Regions from separate parts of the Kaistia defluvii genome, predicted to be linked through region 3. Evidence: predicted binding sites of a transcription regulator. Region 3 holds the regulator's gene; each other region holds the start of a gene.
What was found. The regulator PhoB, encoded in region 3, activates phosphate uptake and scavenging genes when phosphate is short. The targets are predictions, from matches to a motif close to TGTCATNNANCTGTCAT.
Positions count from the first base shown of each region.

Region 1: ABIE08_RS08775 (esterase-like activity of phytase family protein) is a predicted target of PhoB. The motif match lies at 1,644-1,660, and genes of this name have one in related genera.
Region 2: ABIE08_RS07625 (ceramide glucosyltransferase) is a predicted target of PhoB. The motif match lies at 1,239-1,255, and genes of this name have one in related genera.

Region 1 is NZ_JBEPSM010000001.1:1,847,617-1,850,886, reverse strand. Features, by position in the region: gene ABIE08_RS08775 (esterase-like activity of phytase family protein) at 1-1,571, opposite strand, end outside; tRNA gene ABIE08_RS08770 (tRNA-Lys) at 1,798-1,873, shown strand; tRNA gene ABIE08_RS08765 (tRNA-Lys) at 1,935-2,010, shown strand; gene ABIE08_RS08760 (DNA-binding protein) at 2,184-2,468, shown strand; gene ABIE08_RS08755 (hypothetical protein) at 2,510-2,908, opposite strand; gene ABIE08_RS08750 (sterol desaturase family protein) at 3,062-3,270, opposite strand, start outside.
Region 2 is NZ_JBEPSM010000001.1:1,620,372-1,623,641, forward strand. Features, by position in the region: gene lipB (lipoyl(octanoyl) transferase LipB) at 1-170, shown strand, start outside; gene ABIE08_RS07615 (acylphosphatase) at 202-483, opposite strand; gene ABIE08_RS07620 (HAD hydrolase-like protein) at 495-1,157, opposite strand; gene ABIE08_RS07625 (ceramide glucosyltransferase) at 1,416-2,558, shown strand; gene ABIE08_RS07630 (acetyl/propionyl/methylcrotonyl-CoA carboxylase subunit alpha) at 2,572-3,270, opposite strand, start outside.
Region 3 is NZ_JBEPSM010000002.1:142,212-145,481, forward strand. Features, by position in the region: gene pstB (phosphate ABC transporter ATP-binding protein PstB) at 1-692, shown strand, start outside; gene phoU (phosphate signaling complex protein PhoU) at 718-1,434, shown strand; gene phoB (phosphate regulon transcriptional regulator PhoB) at 1,467-2,165, shown strand; gene ABIE08_RS13680 (GcrA family cell cycle regulator) at 2,377-2,910, opposite strand.

The DNA of each region.
Region 1 (3,270 bases), on a different contig from region 3:
GAGGCGAGCCAGAAGCCGCCATCGCTCGAAAGCGCGATGCCTTCGAGGTCGAGGTTCTCGACCGGCTTGCCATCCTTGGTGACCGTCATCTCGTCGGTGATGAGGGCCGGGGTCTGGGTGGCGTCGATGGTCAGGATGCGGCCGATCTTCTGCGCGCTGTCGATGACGGCGTAGAGCTTGCCGACCTCCTTGGCGTCGGCAACCGTGCCCGAGAGGGCGGCCCAGCCGATCGGCTTGCCGTTCTTGTCGGCCGAGACGAGGGTCGGGTAGGCGGCCGGCGCGTCGCTGCGCTCATAGATCGTCACGACGGAGCCGATCAGGCCGTCCTCGCGCAGATCGTTTTCGGCGGCCGTCACGAACAGGTTGCGCGAGGGGATGGCGAGCAGGCCTTCCGGGCCGATGCCGCCCGGCAGCGCCTGCAGGAAGGTTGGGGCCTTACCGGCGCCCTCGTCCTTGTAGACGCCGACCAGCGAGGCCCGCTCGGAGCCGACGAAGATCAGCTTGTCGGCGCCGAAGGTGCCGACTTCGGCGCCTTCCGGCTCGTTGCCCTTCTTGTTGCGCTTTTCCGGGTAGTGGCCGAGGCGGACGGTCTCGTATTCGAGCGCGGTGCCCGAGTCATAATCGAGCGTGCCGTCGATGTTGAAGATCGAGAAGCCGCGCGAGCCGCCCTTCCAGTCGCCCTCATTGGCGGTGAAGAACCGCTCATTGTCGATCCATTGCACGCCGTCCGGCTCGCGAGCGACCTTTTCCATCTTGCCGGAAAGGCCGATCACGCCGTCCTTCTTCACGTCGATGCCATCGAGATCGACGGTGCCGGCCGAAAAATGCTTCACGACCTTTCCGGTGGCGAGGTCGGCGATGACGATGTGGTTGTTCTCCTGCAGGGTGAGAACAACCTGGTTCTTGTCGTTGATATCGACGAATTCCGGCTCGGGATCGGTCGGGGCGATGTCGGCAAGGCCCGTGACGTCGATGACCGTCTTGCTGGCGCAGTCGACGGAACCATCGGCGCCGATCGCGAAGCTGGTCAGGTTGCCGCCCGGCAGCTGCGGGATGGCGCCTTCGTTGATGTCCTCGTCGCGCTCATTCTCGATCGCGATGGCGAGGAATTTGCCGTCCGGGCTCTTGGCGAGCGAATCCGGCTGGCCGGAGAGATCACAGGTAGCCTTCACGGTCTTGGAGGCGAGGTCGACGATGGCGAGATGGCCCGAGGGCTCGCTCTTCGACTTGGAGGTGACGACGCCGACCAGGGCGAAGCCGTTGGCGACGACGGTCGAGGTCGGCTCGCCGCCGAGAGCGACGGTGCCGGCCGGCTTGGGGGCCTTCGGATCGGTTATGTCGATCAGGCCGATACGCTCGCCGGGGCTGTCGGTATAGACCAGCGTCTTGCCGTCGGCGGTCGCGGTGATGATCTCGGCGACCGTCTTCTTCTTCGCGTCGGCATCGGCAGGCAGGTTGTCGACGACATGGAAGGTCGCGATGCGGTTGAAGTTTTCCGCGGCGTGGGAGGCGAGGGCGGTGCCCGCCAGGAGGCTGGCTGCGAGCGCGCTGCGCAGGATCGGCTTGAGCATGGTTTCCTCAATCATTTCAGAGAGGTCCGGGGCGGAAAGCGCCAAGGATTGCCGGCAATAGACCGAGCGCGCATGACGGGAGAATGACAGTTTCCCGCGGCTCGCCGCCTGGCTTTCGAAGATTTCCACAGTCCATTGAAAGGGCGGCTGGACAGGCCGGGAGCGCTTTGCTACATACCGCCTCGTTCCGGGCGTCGCGGCGAAGGCTTCGAGGCCGCCACGGAATGGGTGCATAGCTCAGTTGGTAGAGCAGCTGACTCTTAATCAGCTTGTCCTAGGTTCGATCCCTAGTGCACCCACCAAATTACCGACCGTTCGCGGGTTCCAGAGCCTTCTTGTTTTCGCTCTGTAATGTCAGCGAATGGGTGCATAGCTCAGTTGGTAGAGCAGCTGACTCTTAATCAGCTTGTCCTAGGTTCGATCCCTAGTGCACCCACCATCTTCGACAAGGCCGCCAGTCTCTGACTGGCGGCCTTGTTCGTTTCCGGACCTTGCCAGACCCACGGCCTTGCCCGACTTATACGGGAACGTCCCGGCGTCCGCGCGGTTGATTGCCCAGCGGGCGGGCGGATGGTCTACTGGCCCGACGACAACAAGGAGTGGTGAGCCGACATGAATGTCCTTCAATGCAGGATGGCGCTGGCGGGTCTTGGCTGGAGCGTCGAGGATCTGGCGCGGCATGCGGGTGTTCCGGCTGATGCGGCGCTGCGCTTCGATGCCGGCGAGGTCGTGCCGCCGCACGTCTACGAGACGCTGCGGGACACGCTTCAGGCTGCCGGCATCATCTTCGAGGACGAGGGCCAGATGCTCGAGGGCGGGCCCGGCGTGCGGCTCCAGCGCAACCATATCGACGAGGGCAAGCGCCCGGAAGAGCTCAGCTCGGCGAATGACGGCTGAGTTAGCCGCGTTATTCCGACGGGCCAGTTCGGCTGCGTATTCTAGTGAAACGACGTCGTGACCTGAGGAGCGTCTGGGGCGTCGGCGGGGCCATATCGTCGAACTGCATGACCTCCCCGGGATAACGGGCTCGACGCAACTATTGGACCAACGGCATCGAAGAGCCTATCCGCGCTCTCGCCGTACATGAAGAAGATGTACCATCCTTCACCCCATTCATCTCCGTCAAACTCTCCCAAGCCGTTGGAGGTGATCACATGGGCTAGTTGTTCGCCAAGCTCTTCCATGGCTCGGCGTTCTGCTGGATGAGCTGCATTGGCAAATGGCAGATGGATGATGAGTGCCTGCTCTGCTTGTCTTGCCACTGGTTGAGCCTCTGCCGGTGACAAGAGTGATCCAAAAAGTGCGCAGATCGTGCCGATTATTCCAAAAATGCGCATCTTGATTCCACGTTGGCATGTATGCCGCAGCCGCGGGGGTTTCGGAGAGTAGGGGGCTCGATATCAGGTAGGCCGCAGCGCGGTCTGCACCTCCCGCCTGTCTAGCCGGCTATCTCTCTGCGTGTCTGGTGAATTCCCTGCGGCCCTAGCTGCCTAGCGCCGCTTCGGCAGCGTCGTTCCGAAGACGTGATCCCAAAACAGCGTCGTGACGCCGAAATTGCCTTCGTCGCCGCTGTGATGATGGAGGGCGTGCCGGCGCTTGACCCTGTACAGGTAGGAATCGTGCGGCGGGTGCCAGTGGTGCAGCACGTGGTGCACGAAGCTGTAGCTGAGATAGCCGGTGGTGACGCCGGCCGTGAAGC
Region 2 (3,270 bases), on a different contig from region 3:
CGATCAATGTCGAGCCGGAGCTCGACCATTTCGACGGGATCGTGCCCTGCGGCGTGAAGGGCCATGGCGTTACCAGCCTGGCGGATCTCGGGCGGATCGTGACCATGCCGGAAGTCGACGCCATCCTGCGCCGGGAGTTTGAGGCGCTGTTTGGCGAGACGGTTCGCTAGCGCGATCTCGCTCGATCGGCCGTGCACGCGCTCAGGCGTCTGGGCGCACCCGGAAGGGGACAGGCTCGGCCGAATCTCTTTCGTCGACATCGACCGCGCTGACGCGGGCCATGCGCGGGCCGGCATGGCAGGCGAAGAGCATTGCGGCGACATCGGCCTCGTCGCCGGTGAAGACCGCCTCCACCTCCCCTCCGCGCCGATTGCGGACCCATCCGGACAGCCGCCGGGCATTTGCCTCCCGTTCGGTCCAGGCTCGATAGCCGACGCCCTGTACGAGCCCGGATATCATCACATGGACCGTGCGTACCGTCATTCCCGTCCCCCTTAGCCGAGCAGCCGCAGCACGGCCGGCGCGAGATCGGCAACCTCAGGCACGATCACGTCCGGCGGGAAAAGGTCGAACTCTTCCCCCGTGCCGTAGCCCCAGCCGACTGCCGCAACCTTGATCCCGTTCGACCGCGCCCCCTCGATATCGTAGCGCCGATCCCCGATCATGACACAGCGCTCCGGATCGATCGCCTCAACCGAAAGGATGTGGCCAATCAACTCGCTCTTGTCGCTGTGGCGGCCATCGAATTCGGAACCATGCACGACGGCAAAGAATCGGGTCAGGTCGAAATGGTCCAGGATCCGCTCGCAGAACACGCGCGGCTTGGAACTGGCGAGGAACATCTGCACGCCCGAGTCCCGCAGGTCAGCAAGCGCCTCCGGAATGCCGTCGAACACGGTGTTCTCGTAGAGCCCGATCGTGCCGAACCGCTCGCGATAGTGGCCGAGCGCCACCTTCGCCAGAATCGCATCGCCGTCCAGCATGGCGGCGAAGCTGCCTTCCAGCGGCGGGCCGATCGCGGCGCGCAACGCCAACTCGTCGGCGGCCGGGCGATCGAGCTTCTCCAGCGCGTAGAGGATGGAGGCGCTGATGCCGGGATAGGGATCCGTCAGCGTCCCGTCGAGATCGACGAGCGCGGTAAGCTTGGCAGCGGTCATGGGCGATGCGTTCCGTGAAGGCGCGGGAAATGCCGCCGGATTGCGCGCTTCCCGCCCGGTCGTCAAGCCTGCCCCTCGCCCCTTCATCAAATCGTCACCCAGTTGCGCGACGAGAGCAACCGAGGCTCTCTCGCCAATCGTCCGCGTCGCCAAGCCCGCGACGTTCTGTTACCCTGCCCTGGTCCGACCTCTCTGGGTCAAAGGAGCCGATACCGCCTTGTCGCGACCCTCAGCCCCTCTTCCCGTGCAGGCGACGCCATGAGCATCGCCATCCTCCTGGCCCAGATCTTCTGCCTGCTCGCCGCCCTCATCCATTTCGGCAGCATCGCGCTGGTGACCTTGCGCGGCCGCGCCGGTCGTCTCGACACGGCGAATCCCCACGGACAGCCGCCCGTCAGCATCCTGCGACCGGTCTGCGGCATCGAGCACGCGATCGACAGGACGCTCGGCTCCGGCTTCGGGCTCGATTATCCCGATTACGAACTGATCTTCTGCGTCGCCAGCGCCAGCGATCCGGCAATCCCCGGCATCCGCCGGCTGATGGCGGCGAACCCGGCGGTTCCCGCCCGCCTGCTGATTGGCGACGACCGCATCAGCATCAACCCGAAGCTCAATAATCTGGTGAAGGGCTGGGACGCGGCGAAGCATGAGTGGATCGTCATGACGGACAGCAATGTGCTGATGCCGCCGAACTATATCGATCGCATGCTCGATCGCTGGGACGCGACCACCGGGCTGGTCTGCTCGCCGCCGCTCGGCAGCGAACCGGAGGGCTACGGCGCCGAGTTCGAATGCGCCTATCTCAACACCTACCAGGCCCGCTGGCAGCTCGCGGCCGATGCGCTGGGCCAGGGCTTCGCGCAGGGCAAGTCGATGTTCCTGCGCCGCGAGAACCTGGATCGGCATGGCGGCATCGCGGCGCTTGCGGCCGATCCGGCCGAAGACGCCGCCGCCACCAAGGCGATCCGCGCCAACGGTCAGCGTGTCCGCCTCGTGCGCCAGCCCTTCGCCCAGCCGCTCGGCGCCCGCGCGCTGCGCGCCGTCTGGAGCCGCCAGTTGCGCTGGGCCCGGCTCAGAAGGGTCACCTTCCCAGCCTTCTTCTGCATGGAGTTCCTGACCGGAGGCCTTTTCCCGATCGCGATCGCGACCTGGCTCGCCTTCAACGACGCCATTCCGGGCTGGATCGCGCCGCTTTTGGCCGTCGCCTGGTACGGGGCCGAAGCCTTCCTGGCCAAGAACCTCGACTGGCACTATTCGCGCCGTTCACCGCTCGCCTGGGTGCTGCGCGATCTGTCGCTGCCGGTCCTCTGGATTGCCGCCGTCTGCGGCAACGGCTTCGAATGGCGCGGCAACCAGATGGACGTCAAGAAGGACAGCCTGCTCGCCACCGAGGCGGACTAAGCCGCCACAGCCGCTAGGCGAACTCCATGATCACCGCGTCGACGGCAAGGCTCTCGCCCTGCTTCACGGCGATCCGCTCTACCGTCAGATCGCGATCCGCGCGCAGCACGTTTTCCATCTTCATGGCCTCGACGATCGCCAGCGTCTCGCCCGCCTTCACCTCCTGCCCCTCCTCGACCGCCAGCGACACGACAAGGCCGGGCATCGGGCAGAGCAAGAATTTCGACGTGTCGGCCGGCTTCTTCTCCGGCATCAGGCTGTAGAGCGCGGCGATGCGCGGCGTCATCACCCGCGCCACCACGTCGATGCCGCGATAGAGCAGCCGATATCCGGAGAGCGCGGGGCGCACCTGCACCGAGAGCGGCTCGTCGTCGATGGCGCCCTCCCAGACGAGATCGCCCGGCATCCAGTTCGACAGCACGGTGACCGGTGCCTCCGCTCCCGGAAGCACGATCTCCACCTCCATCGGCAACAGGGCGATTCCGGTCGGGCTTTCCAGTTCAACGGTGTTGCCGCCGATCGAGACCACCCATTTCTCGCGCCAGTTTCCGGCATGCGGCGCCAGGCGGCCGGCCAGCCGATCGAGCCGATCCTTGCGCAGGATCTCCATCGTCAGCGCGACCACGGCCAGCTGATGCAAGGTCGAGCTCGAAGCCGTAACGCCCTGAAACCCTTCAGGGAACTCCTCGGCTATAAAGCCGGTCGAAAGCCG
Region 3 (3,270 bases):
CCATCAACCTGCCGCTGTTCGAGAAGAAGGTCACCGCTTTCATCGGCCCGTCGGGTTGCGGCAAGTCGACCCTGCTGCGCGTGCTGAACCGGATGTACGACCTCTATCCGCGCCAGCGGGCCGAGGGCGAGGTGATCTTCGACGGCAAGAACGTGCTCGACCCCGACCAGGACCGCAACATGCTGCGCGCCCGCGTCGGCATGGTGTTCCAGAAGCCGACGCCGTTCCCGATGTCGATCTACGACAACATCGCCTTCGGCATCCGCCTGTATGAAAACATCTCGCGCTCCGAGATGGACGGCCGGGTCGAGGCGGCGCTGACGCGCGGCGCGCTCTGGAACGAGGTCAAGGACAAGCTGCACACCAGCGGTCTCAGCCTCTCCGGCGGCCAGCAGCAGCGCCTCTGCATCGCCCGCACCATCGCGGTGCGGCCGGAAGTCGTGCTGTTCGACGAGCCCTGCTCGGCGCTCGATCCGATCTCGACCGCCAAGATCGAGGAACTGATCGACGAGCTGACGACCGATTACACGATCGCCATCGTCACCCACAACATGCAGCAGGCCGCCCGCGTCTCGGACTACACGGCCTTCATGTATCTCGGCGAGCTGATCGAGTTCGACGAGACCACGAAGATCTTCACCGCCCCGAGCGACAAGCGCACGCAGGACTACATCACCGGTCGCTTCGGCTAAGCCGGGCCACGGGTAGGAGCACGACATGTCCGAACACATCGTTTCCAAGTACGACGAAGAACTGAACGACGTCGCCCGCCGCATCGCCGAGATGGGCGGCATGGCCGAGCGTCTCGTCGACGTCGCGGTCGGCGCGCTGATGCGCGTCGATGCCGCGACCGCCCGCACCGTCATCGCGGACGACAAGAAGCTCGACGTGCTGCAGCGCGAATGCGAAGAGCGCGCCATCATGATCATCGCCCGGCGCCAGCCCATGGCGATGGACCTGCGCGAAGTCATCGCCGCGCAGCGCATCGCCAGCGATCTCGAGCGCATCGGCGACCTAGCCAAGAACATCGCCAAGCGCGTCATTGCGCTGGACGGCCACATCCAGTCCAAGCGCTTCAACACCGGCGTCGAGCACATGGCGCAGCTGTCGCTGGCGCAGCTCAAGGACGTGCTGGATTCCTACGCGACCCGCGACGTCGACCAGGCCTACCAGGTCTGGAAGCGTGACGAAGAAATCGACGCCATGTACACGTCGCTCTTCCGCGAGCTGCTGACCTACATGATGGAAGATCCGCGCAACATCACCTTCTGCACGCATCTCCTGTTCTGCGCCAAGAACATCGAGCGCATCGGCGACCATGCGACCAACATCGCCGAGACGGTCTATTATGTCGTCACCGGCCAGGTCCTGGCCGAGGATCGTCCCAAGCAGGATGAATCCAGCACGACCGCCGTCGCGTATGAGAAGAACTGACCCCTGCGTCAGGTTTACTGGGATATCCGTGAATGACGCCACGCGTTATGATCGTTGAGGATGAGGAGGCGCTGAGCCTCCTCCTCCGCTACAACCTCGAAGCCGAGGGCTATGCCGTCGAGGTGGTGCCGCGCGGCGACGACGCCGAGATGCGCCTGCTCGAAACCGTACCCGACCTGCTGCTGCTCGACTGGATGCTGCCGGGCATTTCCGGCATCGAGCTGTGCCGCCGCCTGCGGGCACGCGACGCGACCCGCACCCTGCCGGTGATCATGCTGACGGCGCGCGGCGAGGAACAGGAACGCATCCGGGGCCTCGCCACCGGCGCCGACGACTATGTCGTCAAGCCGTTCTCCGTGCCGGAACTGATGGCCCGCGTGCGCGCCATCCTGCGCCGCTCGAAGCCGGAGGTGATCGCCTCGCTGCTGCGCGCCGGCGACATCGAGCTCGACCGCGAGACGCACCGCGTCCGCCGCTCCGGCCGCGAGCTGCATCTCGGCCCGACCGAGTTCCGCCTGCTCGAATATCTGATGAAGAGCCCGGGCCGCGTGTTTTCCCGCGAGCAGCTGCTCGACGGCGTCTGGGGCCGCGACGTCTATGTCGACGAGCGCACGGTCGACGTGCATATCGGTCGGCTGCGCAAGGCGGTCAATCGCGGCCGCGTCAAGGACCCGATCCGCACGGTGCGCGGCTCCGGCTACTCCTTCGACGACCAGTTCGCGATGGCGTGAGGGGATCCCGTGGCCGCTTCCTGATGGGAGGGGCGGGGCAGTCTTCCGAAAATTCAGCCCAACCAAAAAGCCGCGTGGCCCTCCACGCGGCTTTTTGCATGCAACGAGCCAGGGCAGAAAAAAAGGCCGTGCGCCCCGGGGGAGGCGACACGGCCAGACTTGCATCGCAGTCCGACGGTGGGAGGAGGCCGTCAGCCGCGGCGCGGCGCAATCAGGCGCCGACAGCCTTCTTCTGGCGACGATCATGCACGGGCTGATAGGCAACCCGCGAATGATATTCGCAATAGGGAATGCCGGAATTCGAGCGCTGGCCGCAGAAGTGGAAATCCTCGGTGCTCGGATCGCCGATCGGCCACTTGCAGGTCTGCTCGGTCAGGGTGAGGATCGTCGCGTGCAGGCTGATCGGAACGACGACGTCGTCCGAACCAACTGCCCGGGGCACGCGCCGCGGCTCGGGTGCGATCTGGCTCATCGGCTTCAGGGCCGTGTTGCCGGCGACGAGTGGCCTGACGGGATTGGGGCGCCCTGTCGTGACCGAGCGTCCGTTGGTGGCAGCCGCGGGCTTGCGGGCGCGAGCGACCGGCGCCGTTGCCGGCTTGGCACGGCCGGAAAGGCTCAGCCGGTGTACCTTGCCGATGACCGCATTGCGCGTTACGCCGCCGAGTTCCGAAGCGATCTGGCTTGCGCTCAAGCCGTCGGTCCAGAGTTTTTTCAGCAACTCAACCCGTTCGTCCGTCCAAGTCATAGCGTGTCCTTGTCGGTCGGAGCGATACCCGGAATCCTGTCGCGGTCGTTCAGCCGGGATGCCGGACGACTGCGGACGCCATACAAGGGTCAGGGGGAGGTACCTGCTCGATATTTCGTGTCTTAACGAAAATTAAGATACTATATGGCGTGACTCGGTGACAAGAGTCGGAGGGATGGGTAGCGGCCGATCGGGCTGTTTTCCCCAACTTGCGACGGATTTCGGATCCATGAGTCTCGTCAATCGCTTAGCCGTCATGACCGCGCGCGAGCGGCGTTTTCATTGACACAAATCGTCACGACCGTGATATAAGGGCAACGCATAAAGGTGCTGCCCGGCGCGTTGGCCTCGGGCGGCACC